3 regions of the Longimicrobium sp. genome follow, and region 2 is predicted to be linked to each of the others. Evidence: riboswitches for the same ligand, from Rfam matches in the RefSeq annotation. Region 2 holds a riboswitch; each other region holds the start of a gene.
What was found. A riboswitch is a leader RNA that binds a small molecule or an ion and turns the genes downstream of it on or off. The one in region 2 is predicted to bind cyclic di-GMP.

Region 1: another riboswitch for cyclic di-GMP. It lies ahead of VIB55_RS21170 (glycoside hydrolase family 26 protein); the one in region 2 lies ahead of VIB55_RS00470 (Ig-like domain-containing protein).
Region 3: another riboswitch for cyclic di-GMP. It lies ahead of VIB55_RS22360 (bifunctional diguanylate cyclase/phosphodiesterase); the one in region 2 lies ahead of VIB55_RS00470 (Ig-like domain-containing protein).

The regions. Positions count from the first base shown of each region.
Region 1 is NZ_DATBNB010000750.1:87-4,946, reverse strand. Features, by position in the region: gene VIB55_RS21175 (DUF3131 domain-containing protein) at 1-1,540, shown strand, start outside; gene VIB55_RS21170 (glycoside hydrolase family 26 protein) at 2,269-3,399, opposite strand; cyclic di-GMP riboswitch class I at 3,414-3,504, opposite strand; partial or broken gene VIB55_RS21165 (hypothetical protein) at 4,449-4,860, opposite strand, start outside.
Region 2 is NZ_DATBNB010000015.1:2,624-8,048, reverse strand. Features, by position in the region: gene VIB55_RS00490 (NADH-quinone oxidoreductase subunit M) at 1-161, shown strand, start outside; gene VIB55_RS00485 (NADH-quinone oxidoreductase subunit N) at 181-1,767, shown strand; gene VIB55_RS00480 (alpha/beta hydrolase) at 1,895-2,965, shown strand; gene VIB55_RS00475 (hypothetical protein) at 3,019-3,357, shown strand; cyclic di-GMP riboswitch class I at 3,641-3,715, shown strand; gene VIB55_RS00470 (Ig-like domain-containing protein) at 3,770-5,425, shown strand, end outside.
Region 3 is NZ_DATBNB010000794.1:718-5,577, forward strand. Features, by position in the region: gene VIB55_RS22345 (HAD family hydrolase) at 311-1,000, shown strand; gene VIB55_RS22350 (DUF2262 domain-containing protein) at 1,165-1,992, opposite strand; gene VIB55_RS22355 (PDZ domain-containing protein) at 2,386-2,769, shown strand; cyclic di-GMP riboswitch class I at 2,885-2,977, shown strand; gene VIB55_RS22360 (bifunctional diguanylate cyclase/phosphodiesterase) at 2,989-4,860, shown strand, end outside.

The sequences.
Region 1 (4,860 bases), on a different contig from region 2:
GCGCCCCAACGAGGCGGCCGCCGCGGCCATCGGCTGGCTGAACCGCATCGTGATCCTGGCGGTCAGCGTGTTCGTCGTGCAGGCCCTGTGGCCCTCCGGCCCCGAGGACGACGACGAGTTCCCGGCCGCGCCGCCCCCGCCCCGGGGCGAACGCGTCGCCTCCCCGCCCGTGCGCCCCGCCCCTCCCGCGGGCCACCCCGCCGCCCCCGCCGAGGCCGGCCGGCGCGCGCTCCCCGGCGACGACTCGCTCCATGCCGACGCGGCCCGGCGCGCGTGGGTGTACGTGGAGCAGCAGTACCAGCCGGGGACGGGGCTGGTGAACTCGGTGGCGGGCTATCCGTACGCCACGCTCTGGGACGTGGGGAGCGGACTGGCTGCGCTCTACGCCGGGGCCGAGCTGGGGCTGCTGGAGCGCGAGGAGTACGACCGGCGGATGGCGCGGGCGCTGCAGACGCTGAACACCATGCGCCTGTACGACGGCGCGGCCTTCAACAAGAACTATTCGACGACCACGGGGCGCATCGCGGGCCGCAACGACCGCGAGGAGCCGGATGCGATCGGCTACGGCTGGTCGGCCACGGACATCGGGCGGGTGCTGATCTGGCTTCGCATCATCGCCACCACGCAGCCCCGGCACGCCCAGGCGGCGCGGGCGGTGGCCGCGCGGCTGGACCTGGACCGCATGGTGGACGACGGATACCTGTACGGCGAGGACCGCGCCCCCCGCAGCGGGCGCAAGCGGCGCTACCAGGAGGGCCGGCTGCCGTACGAGCAGTACGCCGCCTCCGGCTTCGCGCTGTGGGGGCACAGGGCCGAAAAGGCGCTCTCCCTTCGCGAGAACGCGCGCCCGGTGAACGTGCTGGGCATTCCGCTGATGGCCGACAAGCGGGGCTACGACCACGTGACCAGCGAGCCGGTGATCCTGGCGGGGCTGGAGGTGGGATGGACGCCGGAGATGGCGCAGCTGGCGCGGGGGATGCTGGCGGCGCAGGAGGCGCGGTACCGGCAGACGGGGAAGGTGACGATCGTCAGCGAGGACGCCATTCCCCGCGCGCCGCACTACTTCTACTACTACTCGGTGGTCGGCAACGGGCAGCCGTTCGCGCTGAACGTGCTGAACCCGCGCACCCGGATCTCGGAGCCGCGGTGGGTGAGCGCCAAGGCGGCCTTCGCCTGGCACGCACTGCTGCCGGGCGAGTATACGCAGCGCGCGGTGGCGACCGTGGCTCCCGCCGGCTCGGGCGCGGGCGGATGGGCGTCGGGCGTGTACGAGGGAACGCGCACGTCCACGCGTGGGCAAAACGTGAACACGGCGGCGGTGGTGCTGGAGTCCGCGCTCTACCACGCGCGCGGCGGCCGGCCCTTCATTCAGCCCGCGCAGACGAAGCCCATCGTCCGCCAGCAGGCCCGGGCAGACTCGGCCCGGCGCGATTCGGTGAGGCGGGATTCGGTGCGGCGGAGTGCGGCCCGGCCGGACTCGGCGCGGCGGGATACTGCTCGGGGAGCTCAGCCCGCTGCCAAGGCCCGCACGGGCGACTGAAGTCGCTGCAACGACCACACGAAGTCTGCCTGCGCAGACTGGCTTGTTGCGGTGTGCCTCCAACGATGGGGCACGCCCTGACCTCTGTCCTCCCGCCGAGTGCTGCCTTCGGCGCAATTTGTCATCCAGAGGCCCGTGCGCACTGAATCGGCCCGCAGTGCACACCATGCAGGGCCGTGGGACCTTGCCGCGGATGCCTCTTGGCTGGGGCGCGGCAGCGGCAGGGAACTTCAGGCCTCGGTCCTGATCCTCGCCCTGGGGGAGCCGCCCAAGGCCCGCACGGGCGACCAAAGTCGCTGCAACGACCACACGAAGTCTGCCTGCGCAGACTGGCTTGTTGCCGTGTGCCTACAACGATGGGGCACGCCCTGACCTCTGTCCTCCCGCCGAGTGCCGCCTCCGGCGCTATTTGTCATCCAGAGGCCCGAGCGCACTGAATCTGCCCGCAGTGCACACCATGCAGGGCCGTGGGATCTTGCCGCGGATGCCTCTTGGCTGGGGCGCGGCAGCGGCACGGAACTTCAGGCCTCGGTCCTGATCCTCGCCCTGAGGAGCCGCCCAAGGCCCGCACGGGCGACTGAAGTCGCTGTAACGACCACACGATGTCCACCTTCGTGGACTGGCTCGCTGTGGGGATGGTTCGGGTGTGTGGCGCGACCTGATCGGAATAGAAAACGCGCCGGAGAGGGCTTCCTCTCCGGCCCGTTTTTCCGTCGTTGCTGTCGTCCTCAGTTGCTCGCCAGCATCGTGGGGCGGAGGGACGAGACGTCGCTGTAGCTGGCCAGCACGCCGGCGTCGCGAACGGCTTCCCGGTAGGCCTGCAGCGACGTGGCGCTGGAGTTCACGCGCCAGTCGGTTTCCTTGTCCATGTGGAACCACACGGCGCCGACGACCGCGGGGTGGCGGCGCATGTGGGCAAAGGCCCCGCGGATCCAGCGGGCCTTGGCGTCGCCCGTGCCCTCGTCGCTCGCCACTTCGCCGATGATGATCGGCTTGCCGGGATAGCGCGAGGCCAGGTCCGAAAGCATGTGGTCGGCCTCGGCGCCGTCGACCATGGCGTCGAACTCCTGCCACGATCCGCCGTGCAGCCGCGGCGCGTTGAAGCCGTGCGCGCCCACGTAGTCCACGTACGCGTCGCCGGGATAGTAGTGGCCGTACCAGTTCCAGTGCGCCGGGCCCGTGGCGCGGTTGGTCAGCGGGTTGCCCACGTTGGGGTTGAACACCCAGCGGACGTTGCTGGCGCCCTCGCGGCGGAAGATGTCGACGATGCGGCGCCAGGCGGCGGCGTACTTGGCCGGCGCGCTGTGGTCGCCGCCGTTCTCCACGCCCTGCCACACGTACTGCCAGTTGCCGTTCATCTCCCACGCCGGCTCCAGCAGCACCGTGCCGCCGACGGCCGCCAGCTGCCGGCCGATGCGCGCGAACTCGGCATCCGCGCGGCCCGCGGCGATCGCTTCCAGCAGCCCGGACTGCGGCGCGCCGTTCCAGCGCAGGTCCAGGGCGACGAAGTTGGTGGCGCCCGCCGCGCTCACCTCGCGCAGCACCTTGCCGCACCAGCCGGTGGCGGAAAAGTCGCACGACACCGGGTGGTAGGTCTTCACCAGCGCCGGCGCCTTGCCCACCATGTCGCCGTACTGGCGGATGGCCGCGCCGATGCGCTCGGGCTTGCTGTCGGCTTCGCCCAGGAAGGCGCCGTGAAAGAACGGGCCGCTGGTGGGGGTCACCGGCGCCTCCGGCTTCGTGGGGTCCTCGGGGCCGGTAACGGAGCCCGCGCCGTCGCAGGCCGCGCTGATGAGCACGAGCGATCCGGCGAGAACGACGGACGCGAACGACGAGACACGAGACGAGAGCTTGCGCATGGATGGCACCTTGCTTCGGCGGCCCGACTGGCGTGGCGGGAGCGATCCCGCGGTAGCCTCGTAGCTTTGCGTCCCCGCCTTTCGACGGGTTTGCCATTATCGATCGGTGCCCGGGGAGATTTTCCGGGCGGGAACATCGAGCGCGGAGGAGCCGCGCCCGCGCACCACTCTGGCACGTCGCGTTCCGCACCCGGGTGATGCAGCTAAGTGCTTGCAGATGAGCGTTTTAGATTGGAATGACAGGCGTGGTCCGATTGCAAACCGCGTGGCATTTTGCGGAAGCCCGCGACTTTTGCAAGCGCCGCGTAACCCGTGACGCCACTGCTACATAGGATGCCGACCACCCGCATCCGGCGCCCCTGTGTCATCCCGAAGGAGCGGCCCCGAGACCCCAGCCGCTACCCCATACCTGGCAGCGACTGAGGGATCCGCCACACACCATCCGAAGCGCATCGCTCTCTCCCCACATCGAGGCCCCAACCGGCGCGTCCCGGGGGCGCGACAGCGAGGCACCCAAACTCGAGACACATCCGCCGGGCTCGCCCCTCCCCCGCCCCTCCCCCGGCAAACTGCGCCGGGAGAGGGGAGAACTTCGATTGGGGTTCGATTGGACGTCGGTGCATGCCTCGGCAGCCCCCTCTCCCGGCCTCCCCCGAAACTGCGCGGGAGAGAGGAGCACTTCGACCGAGGCTCTACTGGCTGCCGGCGCATGCCTCGGCAGCCCCCTCTCCCCGGCCCTCTCCCCCGCTGCGCAGGGGAAAGGGAGAATTCGACTGCGTTTCGGCTGGCATGCGCGGGGGTCCTAACACGCGTGCGGCTGAAGCCCGGGCTTACGGCGAGTCCAGCGGCGGATTCACGCAGATAGGTACGAGCCTGTCCGCGGCCCTGTTGCTCTACGGTCACTGTGTGGCGGATCCCTCAGTCGCTGCGGTGTTTAGGCCACGCTGAGGGTACGGTGTGGCCGCTCCATCGGGATGACAGCGCGGACGGCGAAAGCCCCTCTCCGCGGCGATGCGGGGAGGGGCTTCTGCGGGGCGACGAACCGCGACTTACTCCGCGGTGCCGCCTGCCAGCGTGGAGAGGCGGCGGAGGAGCGCGTTGAGCGCGGCGCCTACCTCCGTGAACGTGGCCGACGAGGCGAAGCAAAGGTCCGCGCCCGCCTCCAGCAGCGACGGGCGAACCCCGGCGTCGTCTGCGTCCACGACCACGATGGGCATCCACGCCGCGGCCGGGATCGCGCGAAGCTCGCGCAGGGTCTCGGCTTCGGCGGCGGCGAGCTCGGCGCCCACGATCAGCGCCAAGGGCAGGTCGCCGTGCAGCCGCTGCCGGAGCGTGCCGGCGGCCGGCGTCTCGGCCTCGAAGCCGGAGGCGTGCAGCCGGCCCGCCAGGTCCATCGACCGAAGCTCGCGCGGATGCGCCACCATTACCCGTCCGCCCACGCCATAGCCGATCCCGTACAGC
Region 2 (5,425 bases):
TGGTGCCGCTGGTGGCGCTGATCCTGTGGCTGGGCTTCTATCCCAAGCCCGTCCTCGACCGCATGCAGCCCGCGGCGCAGATGATCCTGGACATGAGCGAGCGGTCGACCGTGGTGGAGCCCTTCGGCTTCGCCGCCCTCGACGCTGAACCGAACCGCTGACCCGCGCCCGAGCCGATTGATGGAACTGAACCTGGCCAACCAGGGCCACTACTTCTGGGCGCTGCTGCCGGAAATCGTCCTTTCGCTCTGCGCGATGGCGGTGCTGCTGGTGGACGTGTTCCAGAAGGGCAACCGCTCCGAGCCCTCCAGCCGCGCCATTCCCTGGCTGTCCATCGGCAGCCTGGTGCTCACGGCCATCGCCAACATCGCGCTGTACCGGATGAGGCACCAGGCCGGCTCGGAGGCCGGGATGGTGGCGCTGGACTCGTTCCGGGTGATCGTGAACTTCATCTGCCTGCTGGCGGCCGGGATGGCGCTGCTGCTGTCGATGGGGTACCTGGACCGGCGGGGGATCAACCGCGGCGAGTTCCACGCGCTGATCCTGTTCGCCACGCTGGGGATGATGCTGATGGCCGGCGCCACCGACCTGCTGATGGTGTTCATCGGCCTGGAGGTGATGTCGGTGGCCATCTACGTGCTGGTGGGCTTCGACCGCCTGGACGCGCGCTCCACCGAGGGCTCGCTGAAGTACTTCCTGCTGGGCGCCTTCACCAGCGCGTTCTTCCTGTACGGCATCGCGCTGACCTTTGGCGCCACGGGGACCACGAACATCGCGCGGATGAACCAGCTGCTCATCTCCGGCAACCGCGACGAGCCCATGCTGATGGCGGGGATGGCGCTGCTGCTGGTGGGCTTCGGGTTCAAGGTGGCGGCCATGCCCTTCCACATGTGGACCCCCGACGCCTACGACGGCGCGCCCACGCCGGTGACGGCGCTGATGGCCACCGGGGTGAAGGCGGCCGCGTTCGCGGCGTTCATCCGCGTGTTCCTGGTGGGCTTCGCCGGCGGGTACGAGCACTGGGCCATCCCCATCTTCTTCATCGCCATGCTCACCATGGTCGGGGGCAACCTGATCGCGGCCACGCAGGGCTCGGTGAAGCGCATGCTGGCGTATTCGTCCATCGCCCACGCGGGGTACCTGCTGGCGGCGCTGCTGGCCATCAACTCCGGCGGGCCGGGCGCCTTCCTCTTCTACCTGCTGGTGTACACGCTGATGACGGCGGGCGCCTTCGGGGTGGTGATCGCCAACGCGCGCGGCGCCGACGAGCGGGTGACGCTGGAGGATTATTCCGGGCTGGCGCACCAGAAGCCGCTGCTGGCGGCGGTGTTCTCCATCTTCCTGCTGTCGCTGGCGGGCTTTCCGCTGACGGCGGGGTTCCTGGGCAAGCTGTACATCCTGCGCGCGCTGGTGTCGGCCCCGCAGAACCTGACGCCGCTGGCGGTGGTGCTGGTGCTGGCGTCGCTGGTTTCGTACTTCTACTACCTGCGCGTGATCGTGGTGATGTACATGCGCCCCGCGCGCGGCGCCGACGAGCACGCGCACGCGCGGCTGCCTCGTCCGGCCATGGCGGGCGTAGTGGCCGCGGCGGCGCTGATCGTGCTGCTGTTCTTCACCGCCGGCGCGCAGGTGTTTCCCGGCGGGATGACGGCCGCCGGGGTGCGGCAGCGCTGGGGGATCCTGGACCTGGCCGACCGCGGCTGGCAGTCGCTGAACGCGCCCCGCGACGCGGTGGCGGCGTCCGCGGCGGCGGCGCCGGCGCCCTGACGCGACCGGCGCCGGGCCACCGAAGAAGAACTGCAGGGGCCCGGCGGAGTCGCCGGGCCTTGGCGTTTGCACGGGGTTTGCACGGGGGGCGGGAAGGGCTGGCGGGGAGCGAACGCGAGAGGAGCGGATGGCCGTGAACGAGGGCCCCAAGACGGGCCGCGAGGGGCGCCCGGAAGAGCGCCAGGACGAAGCGAAGGGCACGCCGCTGCTGGGGAGCACGCGGCGCAAGGCGGCCGCCGGGCTGGGCGCGGCGGCGCTGGGCGCGTACGCGGTGTACCTGCTGGGCGCCCGCAAGGCGCGCCGCAAGCCGGTGACGGAGCTGCCCAACGCGCTGGGGCTGCCCCTGGAGTACGTGTCGTGGGGCGACGTGTTCTACGCCTACTACCAGCGCGAGGGCACGGGCCGGCCCGTGGTGTTCCTGCATTCCATCAACGCGGTGGCGTCGGCGCACGAGATGCGGCCCATGGTGCGCGCGTTCGCCCGCTACACCGACCGGCCGCTGTTCGCGCTGGAGTGGGTGGGCTTCGGGCACAGCGACCGGCCGGAGATCGCCTACGAGCCGGGGCTGATGGAAGACCAGCTGGAGCACTTCCTGGAGCGCGTCGTCAAACCCGCGGGCGGGGCCGACGTGGTGGCCCTTTCGCTGGGCGCCGCGTATGCGGCCGAGGTGGCGCGGCGCCGGCCGGACCTGGTGCACGCCCTGGTGGCGCTGGAGCCCTCGGGGCTGGGCAAGAACCCGGGCGCCCTGCCGCGCATCTGGTCGCGCCTGCTGTTCACCCTTCCCGGGGTGCAGCGCGCGTTCTACGACCGGCTGACGACGCCCGAGTCGCTGTACCAGTTCGCGGCCGACAACCTGTTCACCCCCGAGTTCGGCGTGCCGGAGGAGTTCGTGGACTTCGCCGCCGAGACCTCGCGGATGGAGGGGGCCGCCCTGCCGCTGGACGACTTCCTGAGCGGGCGGATGTTCCCGCGCGACTCCGCCGACGCCTTCCGCCGGCTGCGGCAGCCGCTGCTGGTGATCCACGGCACGGTGGAGAACCGCCGGCAGGAGAACTACGACCGCCTTCCCGAGCTGGACGGCCGCCCCAACGTGACCGTCGTGGGCCTTCCCACGGGCGGGCTTCCGCACTGGGAGCGCGCGCTGGAGGTGTGGGAGCGGGTCCGCGACTTCCTGGACGCGGCGGGCCCCCGCGCCTGAGCGCGGGCCGCCGCGCCATCGATCTTTTTCCGAGTTCCTACGGAGACGCCACCATGCCGATGTCTGAGTTCCGCCGTTTGCCCCTCACGTTCGCCGCCGCGTTGCTCCTGGCCGCGTGCGGAAGGGGTGGCGACAAGGCGGCGGGAGGGCCGGCGAAGATGGATACCACCAACAAGGAGTGGGAAGACGGGCTGTCGTCGCAGCAGGTGCAGACCGAGGCCAAGGCGCTTTCTCCCGAAGAGGCGGCGCGGATGGGGATGGCCGTCGACACCACCATCCACCTGGAGGCGCTGGACGCACGCGACTCGGCGCTCGTGGAGCGGGGCCGGGTGAGCGCGCCTGCCCTCGGCGACACCGCCAGCGTCCCCGTGCGCGTGGACAGCACGCCCTGAAGCTTTCCGCCGCGGGGCAGGCGTGAACGCAGAGAGCCGAAACGCTCTCTGCGTTTTCTTTTGTCCAACGATGAGCGCGTGGTCCGCGTCGAGCCGAGGCTGCGTCCGCCATGCCGGCGACGGGGCGTCAGCGGGACCGGTGGGATGCAGAGACGTTCCGGCCCAAAACGCGCTTCAGGATTGGCGGCCGCCGGGCCAAGCCCTGCTTCTGCAACACCTTTGCGTATCAATACACTTGCGTTTAGGAAAATCAAGCCTACTTTATAGCTCGCCAAACACCACCTCGCCGAAAACGCACCCCGGCCGCGAGGCCGGTCCGCAAAGCCACAGGTCTCTCCGAGACAGCTGGGCTACCGAAGAAGGGCGTCGCCGGCCCGCCGCGCCGGCAAATCCGTTCGCCCCCCTCCCGCTCATGACCGACACCCCCGTATTCCGGCTCGCAACGAGCTGGCAGACCCGCGTGGCATTTGCCGCGCTCGCGCTTCTTGGCGCCGCGTGCGCCGACCTGGAGAACCCGGCTGCCCCGACCGGCGTGGCGGCGGCTTCCATCTCCGACGCCGCGCACGGCGGCACCCCCGGCTTCTTCTGGCTGCCGCCGATGGCCCGGAACCCCGGCGCGCCCGGGACGTTCGATGCCGGGCTCGACCCCACCGTGACCATCTGCGCGTGGTCGGGCACCGCCTGCACCTCTCCCGTCGCCGAGTACACGCGGGCAGGGGGCACCGGCGGCGAGGCGGTGAAGGTTTCCGACTCGCACTACCACGTCAACTGGCACACCCGCCAGTTCTCCCTGAGCGAGGCGCAGGTGTACCGCGTTCGCGTGCGCGTGGGACCGGTGGAGCTGGGCCACGCCGACGTGCGCGTGGTGGCGAACGGTTCGGCGGCGCGCGGCGTGGACGGCAGCCGGTACGTGGCCGTGGTGAACGGGCAGACGCTGGCCGTGAAGTTCCGCATCGAGTCGGGGATCCCGGGGGCCGTGATCGTCACACCGGGGACCGCGACGGTGCTGCCGGGCGAAACCCAGCAGTTCACCGCGGCCGTCACCGACCTGCACGGCAACGTCATCGCCGGCGCGCCGGTCACCTGGTCGTCCACCATCGCCAGCGTGGGCACCGTGGACGCGAACGGCATGGCGACGGGGAGCCAGACGGGCTTCACGTCCATCACCGCGACGATCGGGTCCATCACCGGCAGCGCCGCGCTGATCGTGGACGAGCCGATCCACCGCTGGCACCTGATGGAGCCCGCCCACGACCAGGGCAACTGGGCGGTGTGGGGCACGTCGGTGAACAACGTCTACGCGGCCAACTGGACGAGCGTGCTGCACTTCGACGGGGTGGAGTGGAGCAACGTCGACACCGTGCAGTGGCATGGCACGCTCGACATCTACGGCACCGCGGCCGACGACATCTACGCCGTGGGCCAGGCCGGGCGCATCCTGCACTTCGACGGGCAGGTGTGGCGCCAGGAGCAGTGGGACGGCCAGAGCGTCTACCCCCTGGCCCTGGGCAACTGGTACACGCCGTCGCCCAACATCTACCTCTGGGGCGTGTGGGCCGCCGGGCCAAACGACTGGTTCGTGGTGGGCGACCGGGGAACCATCCTGCGCGGCAAGGCGGGGAACTGGACGCCGATGAACTCCGGCGTCACCACGCTCCTTCGCCGCGTGTGGGGCACCTCGGCCACCGACGTGTACGCCACGGGCGACGGCGGCGTGCTGCTTCACTTCGACGGCACCGCGTGGTCACAGGTGACGCTGCCGGAGAGCGTGGACATGTGGGGCGTGTGGGGCTCGTCCGCCACCGACGTGTACGTGGTGGGCGCCGGCGGCAGGGTGTTCCACTACGATGGCGCGTCGTGGAGCCTGATCCAGCTGCCCACCGGGAACTTCCTGTACGCCGCGTGGGGAACGTCGGCCAGCAACGTGTACGTCGGCGGGTCCGGCGGCACCATCTACAGGTGGAACGGCGCCCGGTGGATCATGGAGGAGGCGCCGGCCCAGCAGGTGTTCGACTTCTGGGGCCCCACGGGCACCGACGTGTTCGCGGCGCTCAGCGGCTGGTCGATC
Region 3 (4,860 bases), on a different contig from region 2:
GCCGGCGTTCCTCGATCGACGCGCCATCAACGTGAAGCCCGGAGGCGCTGACGCGGCTGCGGACGGAGATCGAGAGGAAGTGAGTGCGGGACTGCGTGACCGGCCTGAATCAACTCACCGGGCGCGGTAGCGGTCACCACGACCGAGCCTCGTCACCACAGACCTACGGGGGCACGCGATACTTAAGCGAGAGATACTATCGTCGACCTGAGTATCGTCAGGGATAGTATCGTCGGACATACTATTGTCAGAGATAGTATCGTGAGAGATAGTATCGTCAGCTTGAGTATCGGCCGGATCGCAAAAGACCGTGACTACATCAGGAATTTCCCTCGCGCCCGCGGCCATTCTGTTCGACCTGGATGGCACACTCATCGACACGTATCACCTGTACCTGGAGTGCTACCGGCGCGCGCTGGAGCCGCACCTGGGCTACGCGCCCACCGACGAGGAGATCATCGCGCGCAATCCCGTTTCAGAGCGGCGGTTCCTGGTGGACTGGATCGGCGAGAAGCGCGGGGCGGCGTGCCACGCCGAGATGCGGGAGCTGTACGGCGAGCTGTACTCCCTGAAGGGCGAGGGCACCTACGGGGGCGTCGTGGAGATGCTGTCTGCTCTGAAGTCCGCAGGGTACCCGATGGGGATCGTCACGGGGAAGAGCCGCGAGGCGTGGCACGTCACGCAGATCTACTCGGACCTGGGCTACTTCGACGTGGTGATCACCGACGATGACGTGCACGCGCCCAAGCCCGACCCCTCCGGCCTGCTCGCCGCCGCCGCGGCGCTGGGTGTAGAGCCCGCGGCTGCCATCTACATCGGCGATTCCACGAGCGACCTGAAGGCGGGGCGCAACGCGGGGATGAGGATCGGCGCGGCGCTGTGGCCCAAGACGGCGCCGGGGGAGAAGGACGCCTTTCTGCACGCCATCGAGGGGATGATGCCCGAATGGATCTTCGAGCATCCGTCCGACATCACCCGCGCGTTCGCCCTCTGGTGCTGAAGCCGAGCGCGGCGGGTGCCAGGTGACGTGTGCGGGAGGTGCCGCGACGGCTGGTGGAGCGCGTGGGAAAAATCAGCATCCGGGGCATGCGCTCCGGCGCCTCGGCCGCCGGGCAGGCACCACCCGCGCAAACCACGCGCTCAGAGCGGGCCCGGAGCCCTGGCTCAGCCCGGGAGGTCTGCCCTCGTCGGGCCGTCGCGCAGAGTGCCGGTGATCTCGATCGAGTGCCCCCAGAACAGGTCGCCGCCGTCGTACCAGAACGTGAAGCCACCCTCGGCGTCGACCGTGACCGACTCCAGCCGCAATCCGGCGCGGAACCCGGCAGGTGTCATTTTCGCCTCACCTTCATCCAGCCAGCTCTCGTTCTTCCGAGGCAGGAGCGACTGTACCGCGAACGCCCGGATCCTCTCCGCCCACGCCGCCTGGTCGTCCCACAGCGCCCGAGCCGTTCGCAGCGAGGCCGCCAGCTCCACTTCGTTCTCCGCCTCCATCTGGACGACGATGGTGTCGGCGCCCCACGCGGCTGTCCCTTCCCACCACCCGGCGGAGCGGTCCAGGACCAACGTTCCGAAGCGCTCATCTTCGTGCGTGACCGGCGTCGACAGGAGTTCCGCGCGAAGCAGCAGCGGGTCATCGGCGGCCAGGCGGGTGTCCACTACATCGAGGAGCTCCGCGGTGTTCTCGCCCGTGAAGCGGACTCGCACAGAGACCACGCGCCGCGAATTGAGCCGGTCCATCAGTGCCTGCGTCTCGTTGTGCGTGGTCGTTCGGGTGACGGACAGGGGAGTGGTGTGAATGGTCCCGTCCGCGCGGCGCCACTCCTCCAGTGTGAATCGCAGCGTCCAGTCCGCTCCCGGCGGGGTCTGCGATCCTGCTGCGCCCGCCGGGTGCATGATGCCGGTAATCAGCTCGCCGCCGGGCGGTTCGGCGGCGGGTACGCCGGCCGGCGCCCCGGAAAAGAGAAGGACGAGCAATCGGCGCAAGCTTATCATCGGCATGTTCGAAAGCGAGTGGGATGAGGATGTACAGCGAGACACCTGGGAAGGAGGGGCCCGGGCCTGCTCCAGGTGATGCTTCTCAGGCGATGCTTTCCCGGAAGTTGCCGGGCCTGGGCCGGCCAGCACAAGGGCTGCGTCGACGTGTATGCGCCCAGGCCCGCCCTCCGGCAAGGGCGCCTTTCTGCACGCCATCGAGGCGATGACGCCCGAGTGGATCTTCGAGCACCCCTCAGACATCACCCGCGCATTCGACCTGTGGTGCTGAAGCCGAGCCTCCACGGATGCTGAACGCACGCTGGCGCGAAAACAGTTGACGATCCGCGCAACTTCTGCTTGCTTCCAATCGCGTCCCGTCGCCGACGCTCACCTTCGCGCGAGGTCCGTTACGTGAGAATCAGCATCGCCGCAGCCGCGGTGGCCATCGCGTTCGCGCACCCGGCTCGCGCGCAGCAGCCGACGCCGGCGCCGACCGCGACCGCCGCCGACTCGCAGGGGGTCCGGAACCCGCGCCCCGCGGGAACCCTTGGCCTGGCACTTCGCATCTTTCCCAACGCGCGGCCGTTCGTCGCGGTCGTGTCGCCGGAGTCGCCGGCGGCCGCGGCGGGGTTCATGGTGGACGACGTGGTGCTCTCCATCGACGGGCGTGACAGCCTGGAGCGTCCCCTGTTTCCTGGGCTGGCGCCGGGGCGCGCCTACACCGTCCGCGTGAAGCGCGGGGACGAGGAGCGCGAGCTGCGGATCGTGGCCGCGGCGCCTGCCGCCGCGCCGTAAGCGTCACTCGGCGCAGGACGTTTACCGGGAACGTTCCTTGCGCCACCTCCGTGCACCGGCGCAAGTTGCCGGAAATGATGCACCCCGCCTGGCCGTTCTTACCCGCGCCGGGCACCTACGATAACGGCAAACCCGTCGAAAGGCGGGGACGCAAAGCCACGAGGCTACAGCCGCGCTCCCCTGCGGCCATGCCGGTCGGGTTACCGAACAGGTGCTGCCATGCGCACTCCTCCGTCCGTATCCGATGCCGCCTCCGGGGCTGGCGCCGAGACCCTGCGCGGCCTGGCCGCGAACGCCGTCGCCCGGCTGAACCTGGGTGCCGCCGCCGTGCTGCTGGAGGGCGCCGGCCATCCCCCCGTGCACACCGCCGGCGCGCCGGAGCACCAGCAGGCGCTGCTGGCCGCCATCCTTCACCTGGGCCCGCCGCTGCGCGACGCACGGAACGCGGGCGAAACCCGCACCTTCCGCGCGCTCTCCGCCGGCGATCCGTCCCTCGTCTTCGGCCCCTCGCTCGCCCTCGTGCCGCTTGCCACTCCGGGCGAGGCGCCCGCCGGCTCGCTGGTGGCCCTCAACGTCCGGCCCTGGTCCGCCGGCGAGGTCGCCGCGCTGGAGTGCATGGCCGCGGGGGCGATGGCCGAGATCCGCGCGGAGGCCGCGGACGAGGCGCTGCGCGCGGCCCAGGCCCGGCTGGAGCTGCTGGAACGGGCGCTCGCGGCGGTGGATCGCGGGCTGACCATCACCGACGAGACGGGGGCCATCGTCTACACCAATCCCGCCGAGGCCCAGATGCACGGCTACCGGCTGGACGAGATGTACGGCCTTCCCGCCCGCGCGCTGGCGCCGCCCGAGCTGTGGAGCGCGCAGGGCGGCGTGCCTGCGCGCCCCGTGCGCCGCTGGGTGCGCGAGCGGATCAACGTGCGCCGCGACGGCACCCGCTTTCCCGTGCGCCTGTGGTCCGACATCGTAGCGGCGGACGACGAGCGGCCGATGGGGCTGGTGACGTGGTGCGAGGACCTGAGCGGGCGCGAGGAGCCCGCTGCCCCTTCGAGCGACGTGGACCTCGACGCGCTGACGCGCCTGCCCGACCGCGCCGCCTTTCTGCGCGCGCTGCAGCAGGCGTGCGAGGCCCGCGGCCAGCGTGGGGCCGAGTTCGCGGTGCTGTTCGTGGACCTGGACCGCTTCAAGACGGTGAACGACCGCCTGGGCCACGCCGCGGGCGACGCGCTGCTGGCCGTGGTGGGCGAGCGCCTGGCCGCCTCCATCCGCCCCAGCGACATGGTGGCGCGCATCGGCGGCGACGAGTTCGCCGCGCTGCTGCACGGGGTGGAGCGCGAGCAGGACGCGCTCGCCGTCGTTCAGCGCATCCAGCGGCTGCTCGCGGCGCCGGTGACCATCGAGGACGTGGAGATGCGCTGCTCGGCCAGCATCGGCGTGGCGCTGGGGGCGTGCGCGGAGACGCCGGAGGGGGTGCTGGCGATGGCGGACCGCGCCATGTACCGCGCCAAGACGCTGGGCGCCGGGCACCACGGCTTTTCCGAGCCGGGGGTGATGGCGCACGAAGAGGCCCTGCTGGAGGTGGAGAAGGATCTTCTGCGCGCCATCGACCGCGACGAGCTGACGCTTCACTTTCAGCCCATCGTGTGCCTGGCAGACGGGCGGGTGGAGGGGCTGGAGGCGCTGGTGCGGTGGAACCACCCGCAGCGCGGGCTGCTGGGGCCGCAGGCGTTCCTTCCCGTGGCGGAAGAAACGGGGAAGATCGTAGACCTGGACCGCTGGGTGCTGGCCGCGGCGGCGCGGCAGCTGAAGACGTGGACGGACCACCCGCTGCTGGGCGCCCTGCCCGTGAGCGTGAACTTCTCCGGCCGCCACGTGGTGCATCCGCGAGCCGTGCAGGACGTGGAAGACGTGCTGGCCCGCTTCGGGGTAGATACGCGCCGGCTGATGATCGAGGTGACCGAGACTTCGTTCATGGAAGACTTTCAGACCGCCGCCTCCGTGCTGGCCACGCTGCGCGAGCTGGGGGTGCGCATCTGCCTGGACGACTTCGGCACCGGCTACTCGTCTCTCGCCTACCTGCGCCAGTTCGGCTTC